Regions from separate parts of the Ornithinimicrobium carbonis genome, predicted to be linked through region 2. Evidence: predicted binding sites of a transcription regulator. Region 2 holds the regulator's gene; the other holds the start of a gene.
What was found. Region 2 encodes HrcA, which represses chaperone genes, less so after heat shock. Its sites were predicted from a motif close to TTNGCACTCGNNNNNNNCGAGTGCNAA; they were not measured.

Region 1 (9,731 bases), 1.2 Mb from region 2:
GATGAACAGGGGCGCGTCGTGGATGCGTCCCTGCGTCTCCGCCAGTCGGGTCCAGTCGCGGTCGCGCATGTTGCCCTTGCGCATGTTCTGCAGCGGGATCTCCGACTCCGCCGAGAGCAGTCGCATCGTGATCTCGGTGCGGCTCATCTCCAGGGAGAAGACGACGGTCGGCAGCCGGTGCTTGATCGCTGCCGCCCTGGCCACGTCCAGGGCGAAGGTCGAGTTGTGGGTCGGAATCATCGAACGACCCGCGAGGTAGAGGTGCTTCTCGTCGTCGACCTGCACGCACCGCACGGGGACGGTGTCCACCGTCTCGACCCTCGTCACCGTCCAGGCCGCCGCCTCCTGCGCACCCCCGGGCCGCGCAACGGTGACAGTGGCTCCCGACGCGACGGCCCGATCCACCTCGGTCGTCGTCACGGTGGAGGCAGCAGCTCCCTCGGTCAGGCTCAGGTGCCAGAGGTGTTCGGCGTCGGCCGTGATGACCGACCCGTCGGAGAACTCCACCTCGTAGCAGGGACGGTCGAGCATGACCTCCGTCGCCGCCACCACGGTGGTGGGTCGGCCGTCGGCACCCAGCAGCTGGTCGCCGACCCGGACCTCGCCCATGGTCGTCCAGCCCCTCGGCGTCGGCAGCGGCGTGTCCAGCGCCAGGGCCTTCCCCACAGCCGGCCTGGCCGCCACGATCACCATCTGCCCGGGGTGCAGCCCGTTCGTCAGCTCGTCGAGCTCGGTGAACCCCGTCGGCACCCCCACCATCTCCCCGGTGGAGGAGGCGTTGTGCTCGATCTCGTCCGTCGTGGGCTGGATGAGGTCGGCGAGCGCGTGGTAGTCCTCCCCGCCCCGCTTGTCGGCGACCGCGTAGATCTCCGCCTGGGCGGTGTTGACGCTCTCCTCGACGTCCCCGCCGCCGTAGCCGATCTGCACGATCCGCGTCCCCGCCTCCACCAGGCGGCGCAGCACCGCCCGTTCGGCGACGATCTCGGCGTAGAAGGAGGCGTTGGCCGCGGTCGGGACGCCCGCGATGAGCTGGTGCAGGTATGCCGTGCCGCCCACCCGGGCGAGCTCGCCCCGCTTGGTCAGCTCGTCGGCGACGGTGATGGCGTCCACCGGCTCGCCGCGGGAGAAGAGGTCGACGACGGCCTCGTAGATCCGCTCGTGCGCGGGCCGGTAGAAGTCGACGGGCCGGATGAGCTCGGAGCACTCGCCGATGGCGTCCTTGGACAGGAGCATGGCCCCCAGGGCGCTCTGCTCGGCCGCCACGTCCTGCGGCGGCAGCCGTTCCTCGGGCGAGCCCTCCCCCGGAGGCCCGTACGTCCGTTCCAGCTCGCTCAGCGACATACGCCCTCCTGCTCTCTCGCCCCGACAGGTCCCAAGGTCACCACGGCCCACCGACAGACCATCGACGCGTCACGGTACGCCGCCCGGGGACCTCCCCCAAGACGCCCCTGTGGACAGACTGTGGAGCACGTGTGGACCCGCGGTGGACGACACGCGACGGCGAGGGCGGCTCCTGTGGACGGACCTTGTGGACAACGGTGCGACACAACGGTCGCAGCCCCCCTGACCTGCAACTCCTTCAGCCACATCCTGTGGAGGAAAGATCGTTCCGACAATCTTCTGCGACCCCTCCCGGACCACCCCCGGGCGTGTCGCCGGTCTCGCGCGAGGTGTCGGGAAGAGATGCGGACCCCGCCGACGTTTGGCACTCTAGAAGCAAGAGTGCTAATCCTGGAACGAACCAGCAGGTGAGGCACTCGCCCACCAGGACCGAGGGCGGATCCGGTGCCGCCGGACCACCTCCCTCGACCGCACAGAAGGAGGAAGCATGAGCCGTTTCGACCCGTTCCGTGACCTGGACCGCCTCATGTCGGAGACGATGCGCACCCCCGCGGCCTCGGCGATGCCGATGGACCTCTTCCGCGCCGGAGAGACCTTCGTCGCCAGGGTGGACCTGCCCGGTGTGGACCCCGGTTCCATCGACGTCGACGTCGAGGACCGGACCCTGACCATCCGCGCCGAACGGCGCGAGGAGTCCGACGCCGAGCAGTGGCTCTCCCACGAGCGCCCCGCCGGGACGTTCGCCCGCCAGCTGACGCTCGGCTACGGCGTTGCCCTGGACCGCATCGAGGCCGACTACACCGACGGGGTGCTCACCCTGACCATCCCGGTGGCCGAGGAGGCAAGGCCGCGCAAGATCCAGGTGGCGCACCGCTCCGGCCTGGGCGGCGGCGACAGCGTCCGCGGCGAGGTCACCCAGCACGGGGACCGCTCCGAGGACGAGTCCGGCGAGCAGTCCGACCGCTCGGGCGAGGAGCAGGCCCGGAGCGCCTGATCCCACGCCCGGCGCGACCCCGGGCCCGGCACCGCACGGTGCCGGGCCCGTCGTCGTGCTGGCACACTTGCCGCTCGTGAGCAGCGCCCCCGATCCCGCCGCCCTGCGCCGGGAGGTGCTGCGTCTGGCGGTCCCGGCGTTCCTGGCCCTGGTCGCCGAGCCGCTCTTCCTGCTGGCCGACTCGGCGATCGTGGGCCACCTGGGGACCGCCGCCCTGGCCGGCCTGGGGGTCGCCAGCGCGGTCCTGCTCACCGCCGTCAACATCTTCGTCTTCCTGGCCTACGGCACCACGGCGGTCGTGGCCCGCCGCCTCGGTGCCGGTGACCAGCGGGGTGCCCTCAGCGCCGGCATCGACGGCATGTGGCTGGCGGTGCTCCTCGGGGTGCTCGCCGCCGCCGCGACGGCCCTGTGGGCCCAGCCGGTCGTCGAGATCTTCGGGGCGACCCCGACGGCCACCGCGGAGGCGGTGACCTACCTGCGGGTCTCCACGATCGGCATACCCCCGATGTTGCTGGTGCTCGCTGCGACCGGGGTGCTGCGGGGGCTGCAGGACACCCGGACCCCCCTCGTCGTCTCCGTCGTCGGCTTCACCGCCAACGCGCTCCTGTCGCTGCTCCTGGTCCACGGCGTCGGCTGGGGCATCGCGGGCGCGGCGTGGGGCACGGTGATGGCCCAGACCGGGATGGCCGTGGCCATGCTCGCCGTCGTCGTGCGCGCCGCGAGGCGGCTGGACGCCCCGCTCGGTTTCGCCGCCTCGGGCGTGCTGCGCGCCGCCGCGGGAGGGGTGCCCCTCCTCGTGCGCACCCTGTCCCTGCGGGCGGTCCTGCTCGTCACCACCTGGGTGGCCGCGGGGCTGGGGGAGCCGGAGCTGGCGGCCCACCAGGTGGCGATGACGGTATGGAGCTCGCTCGCCTTCGCGCTCGACGCGCTGGCGATCGCGGCGCAGGCCCTGGTCGGCAAGGCGCTCGGCGCCGGCGACGTGGCGGGGACCCGGGCGGCGACCGCAATGATGGTCCGCTGGGGGGTGTGGTTCGGGGTGCTCCTCGCCGCCGTCATCGTGGCCACGCACCGCGTCGTCCCGCTCGCCTTCTCCACCGACCCGCAGGTGCACGCCGCCCTGGGCGCCGCGCTGCTCGTGGTCGCCCTCGGCCAACCGGTCGCCGGGATCGCCTTCGTGCTCGACGGGGTGCTCATCGGGGCCGGGGACGCCCGCTGGCTCGCGTGGGCCCAGACCGTCTTCCTGCTGGCCTACCTGCCGCTGGCGCTCGCCGTCCGGGCCCTCGACCAGGTCGGGGTGACCGGGCTGGTGTGGCTGTGGCTGGCCTACACCGCCTGGATGGCCGTCCGCGCCGCCGGGCTGACGTGGCGCTCCCGGCAGGACGCCTGGATGGTCACCGGCGCCTGACCGACGCGGGGGGTGGTGCGGGGTGCCGGCGCCCGTGCCAGCCTCGCCGCCGGCGCCGCGCGGCTCACCCCTCGTCCAGCTCCCGTCGCGGCTGCGGCGGGCCCGGCTCGGCACCCTGCACGCCGGGCACCGGTCCGGCCGACCGCCGGGCCAGGTGGATGTCCGCCGGCTCGACCTGGCCGGTGCGGAAACCGGCCCGACCGGCCATGTGGGCCCCGGCGGGGATCGTCAGCAGCTGGAAGACGCCGATGAGCAGCAGCATGCCCACGTCGAGGCCGGAACGGGTGCGCAGGCCCACCCCCAGCAGCACGAGCAGCACGCCGAGCACCTGCGGCTTGGTCCCCGCGTGCATCCGGGTCAGCAGGTCGGGGAAGCGCAGCAGGCCGATCCCGGCGGCCAGGCACAACAGCGCGCCGGCCAGGAGCGCGACCAGGCCGAGCAGGTCGGCGACGTCGGTCCAGCTCATGGCTCCAGCCGCCCTTCCTGGGACGTGGGATCGCGGTCCCGGGCGACGAACCGCGCCACGGCGACCGAGGCCAGGAAGCCGACGAGGGACAACGAGATGAGCAGGGGCAGCGTCGTCGACCCGCTCGTCAGCGCGGCGTGCGCACCGAGCGCGCAGACGACCACCGAGACGAGCACGTCGGTGGCCACGACCCGGTCGAGCACGCTGGGGCCGATGGTGATCCGCACGAGCGTCAGCGCCGCCGCCACCGCCAGGACGCCCCCGACCGCCCAGGCGAGCACGCTCTCCACCACGTCCAGGGTCATCGGGGCTCCTTGCGGGTCCGGGGGTTCAGCAGCTGCTCGGCACGGGGGTCGAAGGCCCGCAGCACCCGGGCCTCCTGGGCCAGCACCCGCCGGCGCACCGCCTTGGCCTGCCGGGGCGTGGACACGTCCAGGGCGTGCAGCGTCAGCAGCCGCTCCGACGGCTCCAGGTCGATGACCACCGTCCCGGGCACCAGCGCCGTCATCTCCGCGGTGATCGTCTGCAGCAGCTCGTCGTCGCCGGCGAGCTCGAGGTCCATCACCACGCCGCGCACCGGTGGTCCGGGCCGCACCGTCAGCCAGGCCACCTGGAAGGAGGCCGCCACCACGTCGGCGAGGAACCGGCTGACGAGCACGGTGAAGGCCCAGGGCTTCAGGCGCAGCCGTACACGCACGCGGGGCAGGGGGAAGACCACGAGCACGAGCACGGCCGTCAGCACCCCGCCCGCGAGGACGACCGGGGAGGGGTTGCCCCACAGCAGCACCCAGACCACCGTCAGCCAGGTCACCGACCACCACGACAGGCGCCGAGGGGTATGCCGTCGCGTCACCGGGGGACTCACGGGCTCACCCCCGATCCCAGCACCGCGTCGAGGTAGGGCGTGCGCAGCATGAGGTCGACGGCCGCCCGGGTGGTGACGTCGTAGAGCGGACCCGCGACGACCACGAGCGCCACCCCGAGGGCCACGAGCGCTCCCGTGGGCAGGAGCACGCCGAGCCCCAGCGCGCCGTGGTGCCCGCCGCGCAGGGGTCCGCTGCCGGTGATCCCCTCGGGGTTCTCCGACCAGAACGCGCGCCCCCAGACCCGCGCGACGGCATACAGGGTGAGCAGGGAGGTGACCACGGAGGCGACGACGAGCGCCCAGGCCAGCCAGCGCCCGTCGTCCACGCCCGCCTGGATGAGGCCGACCTTGCCCAGGAAGCCGGTGAACGGCGGGATGCCGGCGAGGTTCATCGCCGGGATGAAGAACAGCACGCCCACGATCGGGCTGATCCGCGCCAGGTCGCCCAGGCGGGCGGTGTCCGTGGAGCCTCCGACGCGCTCGACCAGGCCGGTCACGAGGAACAGGGTGGTCTGGACGAGGATGTGGTGGGCGACGTAGAAGATGGCCGCGGCCAGGCCGATCGTGCTGCCGAGCGCGATGCCGAAGAGCATGAAGCCGATGTGGCTGACGAGGGTGTAGGACAGCATCCGCTTGATGTCGTCCTGCACGATCGCGCCCAGGATGCCCACGACCATCGTCAGCAGCGCCGCCCACAGCAGCAGGTCGTCGAAGCGGGTGTCGGGGAACAGCAGCGTCTGCGTGCGGATCATGGCGTAGATGCCGACCTTGGTCAGCAGGCCCGCGAAGACCGCAGTCACCGGCGCGGGCGCCGTGGGGTAGGAGTCCGGCAGCCAGCCGGACATCGGGAACACGGCGGCCTTGACCGCGAAGCCGATGAGCAGCATGACGTGCAGCAGGGCGGCGGTGCCCGGCTGGATCTCCCCGAGCCGCTGGGCGAGCAGGGCCAGGTTCACCGTCCCCGCGGCGGCGTAGACCAGGGCGATGGAGGTCAGGAAGATCATCGAGGAGAGCAGGCTCACCAGGACGTAGGTGGTGCCCGCCCGCACGCGCTCGGCCGTCCCGCCGAGGGTGAGGAGGACGAAGCTCGCGGCCAGCAGCATCTCGAAGCCGACGTAGAGGTGGAACAGGTCCCCGGAGACGAAGGTCGTGGTCACCCCGGCCGCCAGCACGAGGATCGAGGGGTGGAAGACCGGCAGCGGGGAGTGGCCGTCGGACTCGTCGTCGAAGGAGCTCGCACCCTGCCCCACGGAGTAGGCGAGCACGCCCATGGTCACCGTCGTGGAGACGATGATCATCAGGGCCGCCAGGCGGTCGACGATCAGGACGATGCCCTCCCACGGCAGCCAGCCGCCCACCATCATGACCTGGGGGCCCTGGGTGTCGGCGGCCCAGAGCAGCCAGCCGGCCAGGACGAGCATCGCGGTCAGCACGCTCATGCTCACCACGCGCTGGACGGCGGTGCGCCCGGTCGCGGCCAGCGTGATGCCCGCGCCGATGAGCGGCAGCACGACGAGCAGGGGCACCATCCAGGCCCAGGGGGTCGTCATCGGCGCTCCCCCCGCTCCTGGTCGGCGTCGCGAGGGTGGTCGTCGTCGTCGTCCTCGTCGAACTCGTCGTGCGCGTGGGCGGGCGGCACCTCGGAGTGGTGGGAGCTCTCGGTCCGGTACCCCTCGGCCTCGATCTCCTCGCTGGTCTCCCGCGCCGACGGTCCCGAGCCCACGTCGTCGGCCTCGGCCCGGGCGTGGATGCGGGCGGACTCGGTGTCGTCGTCCACGAGGTCGACGCCGGAGAGCTGGCGGCCCCGGTGGGCCAGGGCGAGCACGAACGCCGTCATCGCCAGCGTGATGACGATGGCCGTGAGCACCAGGGCCTGGGGCACCGGGTCCGACATCTGCTCGCCCGGCTCCGCCGCGCCGACGATCGGGGGCGCCCCGGGAGGACCGGAGGCGACGATGAACAGCAGGTTGATCCCGTTGCCCATGAGCAGGAAGCCCATGAGCGCGCGCACCAGCGACCGCGACAGGAACAGGTAGGTCCCGGTCCCGACGAGCGCCGCCGAGGTGAGCACGAGGGTGAGGTTGGGGATCATCGGCCGGCCACCCGCTTCTTCTCGTCGAGGGCGATCTCGTCGATCCCCGAACCGAAGCTGCGCAGGATGTCGAGCATGAGGCCCAGCACGACCAGGTAGACGCCGACGTCGAACAGGAGCGAGGTCACCACGTGGACCTCCCCCAGGAGGGGCACGTGGACGTCGGTGATCCAGGTGCGCAGGGCGGGGGAGCCGAAGAGCATCGGCAGCACGGCGGAGCCGCCGGCGATGAACAACCCGGTGCCCAGCAGCGACGCCGGGCGGACCGGCAGCGCGGCGCTGAGCTCGGCGCCGTAGCCGGCGAGGTAGCGCAGGCACAGGGCCAGCCCCGCCACGATGCCGGCGGCGAACCCGCCTCCGGGCTGGTTGTGTCCGGAGAGCAGCAGGTAGATCGACCAGACCATGATCGTGTGGAAGACCAGGTGGGTGACGATCTCCAGGATGGTCGAGCGCCGGTCCGGGTCGAGCAGGTCCACCCGTGCGATCCACGGGGTGACCGGCGCCGGCTCGTCCTTCCCGACCTCCAGGGGCTCCCCGCCCGGACGGGCCCACTGGTCCCGGGCGCGCAGGATGCCCTCGGCCGCGCGGCGCAGGTTCTCGTCGCGCAGGAAGATCAGGCTGGCCACGCCGGTCGCGGCGGCCAGGATGACCGACAGCTCACCCATCGTGTCCCAGGCGCGCACGTCGACGAGGATGACGTTGACGATGTTGTAGCCCCCGCCGTAGTCGACCGCCCGTTCCGCCAGACCCGCGCCGGCCGGCTCCTGCACGCGCGACCCGGCGGCGATCACCGCCGCGGTCCCGACGACACCGGCCGCCGCCGTGCCGATGAGCGCGCGCACCCGGCGGTTGGTCCGGGTGGGGTCGTCGGGGAAGCGTCCGGACAGGCGGCGCAGGACCAGGACGAGCACGACCAGCGTGACGGTCTCCACGAGCAGCTGGGTCAGCGCGAGGTCCGGGGCGCCGTGCAGGAGGTAGAGGTAGGCCGTGCCGTAGCCGGTCACCCCCACGAGGAAGACCGCCCGCAGCCGGCGCCGGGCGCGGGTGGCCAGGTACGCGGCGGAGACGACGAGCACGGCCGTCGCGACCTGGGCGGCGGAGTCCGCGAACCGCACCGAGGGCCAGGAGACCTGCCGGGTGAACATCGTCACCGTGGGGACCACGACGATCACGGCCACGATGGTGCCGAGCAGGACGGGCAGCGAGCCCCGCTGCAGGAAGCCGGTCACCTCCAGGGCGACCCGGTCGGTGCCGCGCATCAGGTGGTGGTAGCCGCGCCCGGCGTCGAAGGGCGACAGCGGCACCGGCACCTCGACGGGGCGGCGCGACTGCACGCCCCACCAGAGGGCGCCCAGCACCCACACGAGCACCGAGACCCCCAGCGCCGGGGTCAGCCCGTGCCACAGCCCCAGGTGCACCTCGGGGCCGGGAACGTGCGCGACCAGCGCCGTGTGCGGGGCCAGCACCTCCTCGAGCGCGGTCGAGGTCACCCCGAGCACCAGACCGCCGACCCCCAGGACGACCGGCACGGCGACGAGCACCCACGACGGCCGGTGCCAGTGCGGCGGGGACGGGTCCCCCAGGGGCGGGCGCGAGCGGTCGGTGAACGCCCCCCACAGGAAGCGGAAGGAGTATGCCGCGGTGAGGACCGAGCCGAGCACGACCGCCACTGCGGCGCCCCCCTGCAGCGAGACCCAGCCGTCGGCCGGGTCGAGCACCGCGGTGAGCGCGGCCTCCTTGCCGACGAAGCCGAGGAGCACGGGCAGCCCGGCCATCGACAGCGCCGACAGGGTCGCGCCCGCCGCGAGCCACGGCATACGTCCGCGGACCCCCGTCAGACGGCGGATGTCGCGGGTGCCGGTGGCGTGGTCGATGGTCCCCACCGCCAGGAAGAGCGAGGACTTGAACAGCGCGTGGGCCACGAGCAGGGTCAGCCCGGCGAGGGTGGCCCCCGTGCTGCCGTAGCCGAGCAGGATGACGAGGAAGCCCAGCTGGCTGACGGTGCCGTAGGCGAGGAGCAGCTTGAGGTCGTTCTGCCGGGTGGCGCGGAAGGCTCCCAGCAGCATGGTGGCGCTGCCCAGGACCAGCACGGTGACCTGCCAGGCCGGCAGGTCGGCGTAGGCGGGGGCGAACCGCGCGACCAGGTAGACGCCGGCCTTGACCATCGCGGCGGCGTGCAGGTAGGCGCTGATCGGGGTCGGCGCGACCATGGCGCCGGGCAGCCAGAAGTGGAAGGGCACGAGGGCCGACTTGGTCACCGCGCCCACGAGCAGCAGGACCACGCCGACGCTGGTGGCCGTCCCCGCGGTGGGGAAGGCGACCAGCTCGCTGATCCGGTAGGTCCCCGCGGCGTTCCCGAGCAGGACGATGCCCACGAGCATGGTCAGGCCGCCCGCGGTGGTGACGATGAGCGCCTGCTTGGCCGCGCGCGTGCTCGCGGGACTGCGCGAGAGGTAGCCGATGAGCAGGTAGCTGAGGATCGTCGTCAGCTCCCAGAACACGTAGAGCACGAGCAGGTCGTCGGCGGTGACCAGCCCGAGCATGGCCCCGGCGAAGGCCGTGAGCGAG
Region 2 (9,731 bases):
CGCGGGGTCCGGGCTGGGGTTCGCTCATCAGGTGCTCCAGTCTAGGCGGGGTGCGGCCAGGAGCCCCATCGTCAGGCCGCCGACCGGGCGCGCCAGGCGCTGAGCACCGACACCGCGCCCACGGAGACGGCCACCGCCAGGGTGCCCACGAACGCCGCGTGCGGGTCGGTGCCGTAGAAGACGCCGAAGACGACGCCGGTCACGGCCAGCGTCACCGCACCGGTCAGCGACTCGCCCACCTGCAGGGCCGAGCTGTTGCGGCCGATCTCCGCCTCCGGCGACAGCCGCATCGTCAGCAGCGACGTCGTCGGGTAGGCCAGCCCGACCCCCAGGGTGGCGGCGCCGTACAGCAGGACGACCACCCAGCCCGGCCAGGTGAGGGCCACCGCCACCACGAGCCCGACCATGAGGGTGAGGAAGACGACGACCCCCACCCGCATCAGGGTGTAGCGGTCCGAGGTCTCCCCCAGGCGCCCCTGGGCCCAGGACCCCAGCGCCCAGGTCACCGAGGCGACCGCGAGCACCGCACCGGCCTGCGCCGGGGAGTAGCCGTGCTCGTCGCGCAGCATGAGCGGCAGGTAGGCCTCGGCCGCCAGGAAGGAACCCCCCATGGCCGCGCGCACGCCGATCACCGAGGGCAACCCCCGGGCCAGCGTGAGCGTCCCCGCCGGGAGCAGGTGCCAGGAGGCGACGAGCAGCAGCAGGAGCAGCGCGGGCCCCACGATCCGCTCCACGCCGTCCACGGAGGTCCCGGCCAGGTTGAGCACCCCGACCGCGACCGCGGCCACGACGGCCCAGGCGATGGTGGCCGGCCGCAGGTATGCCGCGCCCGCGCCGGGACGGGTGGCGGCCAGGGCCCGCCACAGCACCGCCACGGACAGGGCGACGAACGGGGCCACGCCCAGGAAGACCCAGTGCCAGGTGAACCGCTCCACGACGAGCCCCGTGAGCAGGGGGCCGGCCAGCCCGGGCACCACCCAGGCCGCGGCCAGCAGGGAGAACACCGCCGGCCGGCGCTGGTCGGGGATGCGCTGGGCGATGACGACGTAGAGCGCGACGGTCGACAGCCCGCTGCCCAGGCCCTGCAGGCCCCGGCCGACGACGAAGACCTCCATGGTGCCGGCCAGGCCGGCGAGCAGCAGACCGGCGGTGAACAGGCCGGCCCCGGCGAGCACGACGGGACGGGGCCCGGCACGGTCGGACCACCAGCCGCCCACGACCATGCCGACGACGCTGGCGGCCACCGTGGCGCCGAAGGCCATGTTGTACAGGTGGTAGCCCTGCAGGTCGGCGGCCACGGTCGGCATGGCCGCCCCGACGGCGATGTACTCCAGGGCGAAGAGGGAGATGAGGGCGGCGGCGCCGACCGAGGTGCTGCGCAGCCCCGGGGAGAAGATGGACGGCGGCACCGACGGACGCACCGGAAGCTCCCGGGGGGCGGTGCTCATCGCCACCGTCCGCGGGCGTTGAGCAGGGCGAGCGCAGCCGCACCGGCCGTCGAGGTGCGCAGGACGGCACCACCGAGGCGCACGGCGCGTGCGCCCGCGTCGCGCAGCGCGGTCAGCTCCTCAGGGGTGATGCCCCCCTCGGGCCCCACGACGACCACCACCTCGAGGGGTCCGGAGCTCCCGGTGAGGTCGGTGCCGTCCAGCACGGCGGTCAGGGTCTCCTCGGCCTCCTCGTGCAGGACCAGCGCGAGGTCCGCGGCGGAGGCGCGCGCGAGCAGGTCCGTCCGGCCGGCGAGCCCGGCGACGACCGGCAGGCGGGTGCGCCGGGCCTGCTTGCCCGCCGCCAGGACCTGCTGCTCCCACCGGCGGTGGGACTTCGCGGCCCGCTCCCCCCGCCAGCGCACGATGCTGCGGTCGGCCTGCCACGGCACGACCTCGTCGACCTCCATCTCGGTGGCGCTCTCCACCGCCTGCAGGTCGCGGTCGCCCTTGGCGAGCGCCTGGACGAGCACGTGGCGCACCGGTGGCGCCGGGTCGGTGCCGCGCTCCAGCACCACCAGGTCCAGCGCGCCCCGGTGTGCCTCCTCGACCCGGCACCGGGCCCAGGCACCCCGGCCGTCGGCGAGGACCAGCGTCTCGCCCGTCCCCAGGCGCTGGACGTCGGCGGCGTGGCGACCCTCGGGGCCGTCCAGCCGCAGGACCGCTCCGTCGCCGGTCAGCAGCTCGGGGCCGACGACGAAGAGCGGTGCGGTCACGATGGCACCGCCACGGTCGCCGTCACCGGCCGCGCAGCGCGTCCCAGAACTTGCCGGCGCGCCCGGCGTGCGACCCCACGGTCGCCATCCGACCCTCCGGGTCGGTCTCCCCTCGCTCCGCCGCCAGCTGGACGAGAAGCTCGCGCTGGGGCGCGCTGAGGCGGGTCGGGACGCGCACGTCGAGGTGGACCACGACGTCGCCCCGCCCCTGCGCCCGCAGGTGCCCCACCCCGAGGCCGGGCAGGGTCACGGTCTGGCCGGGCTGGGTGCCCTCGGGCACGTCGACCTCGACCGGACCGTCGAAGGTCTCCACCGGCAGGGTGGCGCCCAGCGCCGCGGCCGTCATCGGCACCTCGACCCGGCAGTGCAGGTCGTCGCCGCGCCGGGTGAACGTCTCGTGCGGGGCGACCGCGATCTCCACGTAGAGGTCCCCCGGCTCACCGCCGAAGGGACCGACCTCGCTCTCGCCGCCCAGCTGGATGCGGGTCCCGCTGTCGACCCCGGCGGGCACCTTAATGGTCAGCTCGCGCCGGGTGCGGACCCGACCCTCCCCCGAGCAGTCGAAGCACGGGTGCTCGATGACGTCGCCGTAGCCCCGGCAGGCCTGGCAGGGGCGCGAGGTCATCACCTGGCCGAGGAAGGAGCGCTGCACCTGCTGCACCTCGCCGCGGCCGGAGCAGACCGCGCACGTGCGGGTCCCGCTGCCGGGCTGGGCGCCCGACCCGGTGCAGGTGGAGCAGCGCACGGCCGTGTCGACCGTCAGGTTCTCCTCGCCGCCGAAGACGGCGGTGGACAGCTCCACGTCCAGGCGCACGAGGGCGTCGTGGCCCCGCTGCACGCGCGAGCGCGGACCCCGCGTGCCGGCCGCGGTGCCCCCGAAGAAGGCGTCCATGATGTCGGTGAAGGTGAATCCCTGGCCGAACCCGCCGGTGGCGCCCGCGTAGGGGTCCTGGCCGCGGTCGTAGGCCGTCCGCTTGGACTGGTCGGAGAGCACGTCGTAGGCCTGGGAGACCCGCTTGAACTCGGCCTCGGCGTCCGGGCCGGGGTTGACGTCGGGGTGCAGGTGGCGCGCCTTCTTGCGGTAGGCCTTCTTGATCTCCTCGGCGCTGGCGTCGCGGGAGACCCCGAGGTCGGCGTAGTAGTCGTTCACGGCGTGGAAGTTCCTTGGTGGTCGGGGGCAACGGGAGTGTCAACGGCGCGGGCGCCCGAACTATGCCGGGCCATGTCGTCGTCGACCGGCAGGGACGGTCGTCCGGTCAGGGGCGTGCAGGGTCATCCGTCCAGGATCTCGGCGACGTAGCGGGCCACGGCCCGCACGGCCGCCATCGCCTGGGGGTAGTCCATCCGGGTGGGACCGACCACACCCAGGCCGCCCGCGTCGCCGTAGCTGGTGGCGACGACCGAGGTGGTCCGCAGCGGCTCGTAGGGATTTTCCATCCCGATGCTGACCGCGACCTGGTCCCCGTCGGCGAGGGTGGCCATGCTGCCCATGAGGCGGAGCAGCACGACGTGCTCCTCGAGGGCGTCCAGCACCGCGGACAGCGAGGTGGGGAAGTCGTTCCCGGACCGGGCGAGGTTGGCGGTGCCGCTGAGGAAGATGCGCTCCTCGGCCTGCTCGGCGACCGCGTCGGCCAGCGCGCGGGCGACGGCGGTCGCCACCGGCCGGTCCTCCGGGGCCACGCCGTCCACGAGAACGTCCAGCCGGGCCGGGACGCTCGGGAGCGGCTGACCGACGGAGGCGGAGTTGATCCGCGAGCGCAGGTCGGCCACCAGGTCCGCGTCGGCGGTCAGCTCGCGGCCGGTGTCGATGACCCGCTGCTCGACCCGTCCGGTGTTGACGATGAGGACCACCATGAGGCGGGGACCGCCGATGGGGACGAGCTCCACGTGCCGGACCGTGGAACGGGACAGGCTGGGGTACTGCATCACCGCGACCTGGTGGGTCAGGCTCGACAGGAGCCGCGTGGTGCGCGAGACCACGTCGTCGAGGTCGACCGCCCCCTGCAGGAAGTGCTCGATCGCGGTCCGCTCCCCGCGGCTGAGCGGCTTGACCGCCGAGAGGCGGTCGACGAAGAGCCGGTAGCCCGCGTCCGTGGGCACCCTCCCGGCGCTGGTGTGCGGGGCGGTGATCAGGCCCTCCTCCTCCAGCACGGCCATGTCGTTGCGCACCGTGGCGGCGGACACCCCCAGCTGGTGGCGCTCGAGCAGGGCCCTGGAGCCCACGGGCTCGGAGGTGCGCACGTAGTCCTGCACGATCGCGCGCAGCACCTGGAGGCGTCGGTCGTCGCTGACGGTCATGATCTCCTCCACCTCCGTCGTCGGTGCTGTCGGGCCGACGGTCCCGGACCGTCGGCGACCCCGGGGCTGCCGGCACGGGGGCCTGGCACTCCTGAGCGTCGAGTGCCAGTCTACGCGGCCGGGGCAAGCGAGCCGGTCGGGCAACCGAGCGAGCCGGGCAGGCGACCGAGCGAGCCGGGCAGGCAACCGATCGGCACGGTCGACCGTCCCTGCACTCCCGGTCCGGGCACCCCGCGGCACCCGCCCCGCCGCGGAACCTACGATGAGCCCATGAACCAGGTGCGCATCGAGAGCGACAGCATGGGACAGGTCGAGGTCCCCTCCGACCGTTATTGGGGCGCGCAGACGCAGCGCAGCATCCACAACTTCCCCATCGGCCGGGACACCTTCGTCTGGGGCCGGCCGGTGATCAAGGCCCTGGGCATCCTCAAGAAGGGCGCTGCCCAGGCCAACGCCGAGCTCGGTGAGCTGCCGCAGGACGTGGCCGACCTCATCGTCCGGGCGGCCGACGAGGTCGTGGCCGGTGACCTCGACGACCACTTCCCCCTCGTGGTCTTCCAGACCGGCTCGGGGACGCAGAGCAACATGAACAGCAACGAGGTCATCGCCAACCGGGCGATCGAGCTGGCCGGCGGCGAGCTCGGCAGCAAGACCCCGGTCCACCCCAACGACCACGTCAACCGGGGCCAGAGCAGCAACGACACCTTCCCCACGGCGATGCACATCGCCGTGCTGCTCGAGCTGCGCGACCGGCTCGAGGGCGGCGTGTCGGTGCTCCGCGACACCCTGGCCGCCAAGGCGCAGGAGCATGCCGACGTCGTCAAGGTCGGACGCACCCACCTGCAGGACGCCACCCCCATCACGCTGGGTCAGGAGATCGGCGGCTGGGTCGCGCAGCTCGACTACGCCATGGCCGAGGTCCGGCACGCCGGTGAGGGGCTGCGCGAGCTGGCCATCGGCGGCACCGCGGTCGGCACCGGGCTCAACGCCCACCCCCGGTTCGGGGACCTGGCGGCCCGGAAGATGGGCGAGGAGGCGGGCCTGGAGCTGCGCTCGGCGGAGAACAAGTTCGCCGCGCTGTCCGCCCACGACGCCCTCGTGCAGACCTCCGCCGCGCTGCGCACCCTGGCCGGCGCCCTGATGAAGATGGCCAACGACGTGCGCTGGCTGGCCTCCGGACCGCGCAACGGCATCGGCGAGCTGAACATCCCCGAGAACGAGCCCGGCTCGAGCATCATGCCCGGCAAGGTCAACCCGACCCAGGCCGAGGCGCTGACGATGGTGGCGACGCGGGTCTTCGGCAACGACGCCACGGTGGCCTTCGCCGGTACACAGGGCAACTTCCAGCTGAACGTCTTCAAGCCGGTCATGGTGCACGGGGTGCTGGAGAGCATCCGGCTGATCGCCGACGCCTGCCGGGCCTTCAACGACGGCTGCGCGGTCGGCCTGGAGCCCAACACCGATCGCATCGAGGCCAACCTGGCCAGCAACCTCATGCAGGTGACCGCGCTCAACCCGCACATCGGCTACGACAAGGCCGCCGCCATCGCCAAGAAGGCCCACAAGGAGGGCCTGACCCTGCGCGAGGCCGCCGTGGCCAGCGGCGAGCTGACCGAGGAGCAGTTCGACGCCTGGGTCGTCCCCGCCGACATGACGGGTCCCCGACAGGACTGAGACGACGCACCCGGACGGGCCCGGCCGGCCACGGACGGTCCCGGTCGGCCACGGACGGGCCCCGTCGACGACGGACTGGCCGGTTACGGACGGGCCCCGTCGACGACGGACGGGGCCGGCCGCGTCCCCGGTGACCCTCGCCCTGGCGCGCCTCACCCGACCCACCTGCCCCACGGCATACCCTCGACGGCTGTGAGCGACCGCTACGGAACCGACGTGCTGAGCACCGACTGGCGCGCCCCGCGGAGGGGTCGCGCCCAGCCCGTGGAGGCCGAGCCCGGCCTGGTCGTCGAGGACGTGGACACCGGGTGGTGCGGCGCCGTGGTGCGGGTGGAGAAGGCCGGGGGCATGCAGGTCGTGCACCTGGAGGACCGCCGGGGCCGCACCCGCGGGTTCCCGCTGGGTCCGGGGTTCCTCCTCGAGGGACGACCCGTCGTGCTCACCGTCCCGACCGGCGAGTGCCGGGCGCAGGTGGAGGCTGCCCGGCAGGCGGCCTCCCGGACGGCGAGCGGGTCGGTGGCCGTGCGCGGGCAGGCGGCGCGCGTGGCCTCCGGGTCCCGGATCTGGGTCGAGGGGCGGCACGACGCCGAGCTGGTCGAGAAGGTCTGGGGGGACGATCTGCGGGTGGAGGGCGTGGTCGTGGAGATGCTCGACGGGGTCGACGACCTCGCCGGCGAGATCCGCCGTTTCGCCCCGACGCCGGACCGCCGGCTGGGCGTCCTGGTGGACCACCTCGTCCCGGGCACCAAGGAGACCCGGATCGTCGCCGAGGCCGAGCGGGTCAGCCCGCACGCGCGCATCCTGGGGCACCCCTACGTCGACGTCTGGCAGTCGGTCAAGCCGGCCCGGCTCGGCCTGCAGGTGTGGCCCGTCGTGGAGCGCGGCCGCTCCTGGAAGCACGGGGTGCTCGAGGCCTTGGGCTGGCCCCACGGTTCGCAGGCCGACGTCGCCCGCGGCTGGAAGAAGATCCTGTCCTCCGTGCGTTCCTACAGCGATCTGGAACCGACGCTGCTCTCCAGCGTCGAAGAACTGATCGACTTCGTCACCGTCCCCTGAGAGGATGGGACAGGTCGAGGTTCCGGCCGTCCTACCCAGGAGCGACACATGAGCACCGCACCCCCGCCTCCCCCCATTCCCGGCGACCGTCCGTCCGAGCCCCAGCAGCGGCAGGACCTGTCCGGCGGCGAGCAGCCCCACGTGCCCGGCCCCGAGCAGGGGCAGGGCACCGACCCCTGGCGCTCCGGCGGCGCCCCCGACTCCCGGGGCGGGTGGTCCGGTCAGGGCGTCGGCCCGTCCGGTCAGGGGCGGACCCCCGTCGAGGGCGAGGAGCGCACGATGATGCTCCTGGCCCACCTGTCGGCCCCGATCTCCTTCCTGCTCAGCGGTGCCTGGCTGCCGTTCCTCGGCCCGCTGCTGGTGTGGGTCTTCTACAAGGACCGCAGCCAGGCGGTCCGGGTGGCCTCCGCGGGAGCCTTCAACTTCAACGTCTCGATGACCATCGCGACCGTGGCGCTGTGGCTCAGCGTGATCCTCACCCTGGGGATCGGTTTCCTCTGGGCGATCCCGCTGTGGATCATCCTCTTCGTCGTGCAGATCTGGGCCCACGTCAAGGGCGCCATGATGGCCTCGCGCGGGGAGGTCTTCGAGTACCCCTTCCAGATCCGCATCCTCAACTGAGCGGTCCCGACCGCCGACCGGACGGTCCTCCTCGGACGCGGTCGGACCCCGACCCCAATCTGCCCGCCGCGGTGTGTCAACACGACACGCCGCGGCGGGTAGACTTTTTCGGGCCGACCTCTTGTCACGGGGACCGTTCGGGAGTAGACAGGTTCTACGCCCTTTCCGCAAGGCGGGGCGGGTCGCAAGACAGTCGAGGATTCGATCGGCGGACCGCGTGCCCCCGGGCACACCGTCGCCACCTCCGGTGACGCGGAGGTCGAGCCTCCGGACCCCTTGCGCACCGGTCGGGACGTCACGTCCGGCCGTGGCCCGCTTCGCGACCTCATACGTCGCGAAGCGGGCCACCATCGTCCGCGGCCAGTCCCTGCCGGCTCATACCCGGCAGGGGCTGTTGCCGTGTCCGTCTGTTTCCGTTCAGCGCGTCCGTCCCGTTCTACCGGCGTTGGCGCCGACAGGACGCAGCGCGCACCGGCGTGTCGCGGAAGGGGACCCGGGTCGGGTCAGCCCGGCAGCAGCCGGTGGACCACGGTGTCGGCGAGGAGCCTACCGCGCAGGGTCGGCACGACCCGTCCCCGCAGGGCCTCACGGCCGTCCACGAGACCGTCGGCGACCAGGCCGGCGACCGCCGTCCTCGCCGGCGCCGCCAGCAGCTCGGTCGGCAGGCCCTCGACCAGGCGCGAGCGCAGCAGGACCGTCTCGTCGTGCCGCTGTTCCGGCCCGAGCACCTCACGGGCGTGGGCGGGGCTGAGCCCTGCGGCCAGCCGGTCGGCGTAGGCACGCGGGTGCTTGACGTTCCACCAGCGCACGCCGGCCACGTGGCTGTGCGCGCCCGGACCGATCCCCCACCAGTCCCCACCGCGCCAGTAGGCGAGGTTGTGCCGGCAGCGGTGCTCCGGCCCGCGCGCCCAGTTGGAGATCTCGTACCAGTGGTAACCGCCCCGCCCCAGCACCCGGTCGGCCAGCTCGTACTTGTCCGCCTCGTCGTCGTCCTGGGGGGCCGGCACCTCGCCCCTGCGCACCTGGGCGGCCAGCCTGGTCCCCTCCTCGACCACCAGGGCGTAGGCCGACACGTGGTCGGGGTCCAGCGACACCGCCGTCTCCAGGCTGGTGCGCCAGTCCTCCAGGGACTCCCCCGGCGTGCCGTAGATCAGGTCCAGGCTGACCTGCAGCCCGGCCGCCCGGGCGGCGGCGACCGCCCGCTCCACGTTGGCGGGGTCGTGGGTACGGTCGAGGGTGCGCAGGACGTCCGGGACGGCCGACTGCATCCCGATGCTGACCCGCGTGAACCCCTCGGCCGCCAGCTGCTCGGCGACCCGTGGGGTCACCGTGTCGGGGTTGGCCTCGGTGGTCACCTCCGCGTCGCGCGTGAGGCCGAGGACCTCGCGGACGCGACCCAGCAGGGCGCCCAGGGCAGCGGGCGCCAGCATGGTGGGCGTCCCGCCCCCGATGAAGACGGTGCTGACGGGCGGCGGGTCCCCCTGCGCGAGAACGCGTCCGGCCAGGTCGACCTCGGCGAGGGCAGCCCCCACGTAACGACCGGTGTCGGCGTCGGCGCCCAGCTCGGGCAGCGTGTAGGTGTTGAAGTCGCAGTAGCCGCACCGGACCCGGCAGAACGGGACGTGCAGGTACACCCCCAGGGTGCGTGCCGGCATACCCTCCAGCGCGCCGGCGGGCAGCGAGCCGTCCGCGGGCGCGGGGTCTCCGGGAGGAAAGGTCGAGGGCACGCCTCCCATTGTCCCCGACGGGCGGACCCGTCGGCGCCTCTCCTCCTCGCCCCCGCCGCCCGGGGACCGCGCCGGGCGATAGGGTCGGAGGCGTGCAGCAACGTCTCCGGGAGTACATCGACCGGCTCCGCGACGAGGGGTACACCGTCCGG

Region 1: a site for HrcA is predicted at 1,703-1,729, ahead of ACWHYA_RS05265 (Hsp20/alpha crystallin family protein). Genes of this name have one in related genera too.

Annotation. Positions count from the first base shown of each region.
Region 1 covers NZ_OZ348993.1:1,161,762-1,171,492, reverse strand. Annotated here, with positions in the region: gene dnaB (replicative DNA helicase) at 1-1,341, opposite strand, end outside; gene ACWHYA_RS05265 (Hsp20/alpha crystallin family protein) at 1,829-2,335, shown strand; gene ACWHYA_RS05260 (MATE family efflux transporter) at 2,412-3,740, shown strand; gene mnhG (monovalent cation/H(+) antiporter subunit G) at 3,805-4,206, opposite strand; gene ACWHYA_RS05250 (monovalent cation/H+ antiporter complex subunit F) at 4,203-4,511, opposite strand; gene ACWHYA_RS05245 (Na+/H+ antiporter subunit E) at 4,508-5,071, opposite strand; gene ACWHYA_RS05240 (Na+/H+ antiporter subunit D) at 5,068-6,621, opposite strand; gene ACWHYA_RS05235 (Na(+)/H(+) antiporter subunit C) at 6,618-7,163, opposite strand; gene ACWHYA_RS05230 (Na+/H+ antiporter subunit A) at 7,160-9,731, opposite strand, start outside.
Region 2 covers NZ_OZ348993.1:2,400,861-2,410,591, reverse strand. Annotated here, with positions in the region: gene ACWHYA_RS11025 (PhoH family protein) at 1-28, opposite strand, end outside; gene ACWHYA_RS11020 (MFS transporter) at 72-1,448, opposite strand; gene ACWHYA_RS11015 (16S rRNA (uracil(1498)-N(3))-methyltransferase) at 1,445-2,203, opposite strand; gene dnaJ (molecular chaperone DnaJ) at 2,226-3,353, opposite strand; gene hrcA (heat-inducible transcriptional repressor HrcA) at 3,476-4,501, opposite strand; gene fumC (class II fumarate hydratase) at 4,772-6,175, shown strand; gene ACWHYA_RS10995 (DUF3097 domain-containing protein) at 6,368-7,231, shown strand; gene ACWHYA_RS10990 (DUF4870 domain-containing protein) at 7,280-7,852, shown strand; gene hemW (radical SAM family heme chaperone HemW) at 8,356-9,579, opposite strand; gene ppk2 (polyphosphate kinase 2) at 9,672-9,731, shown strand, end outside.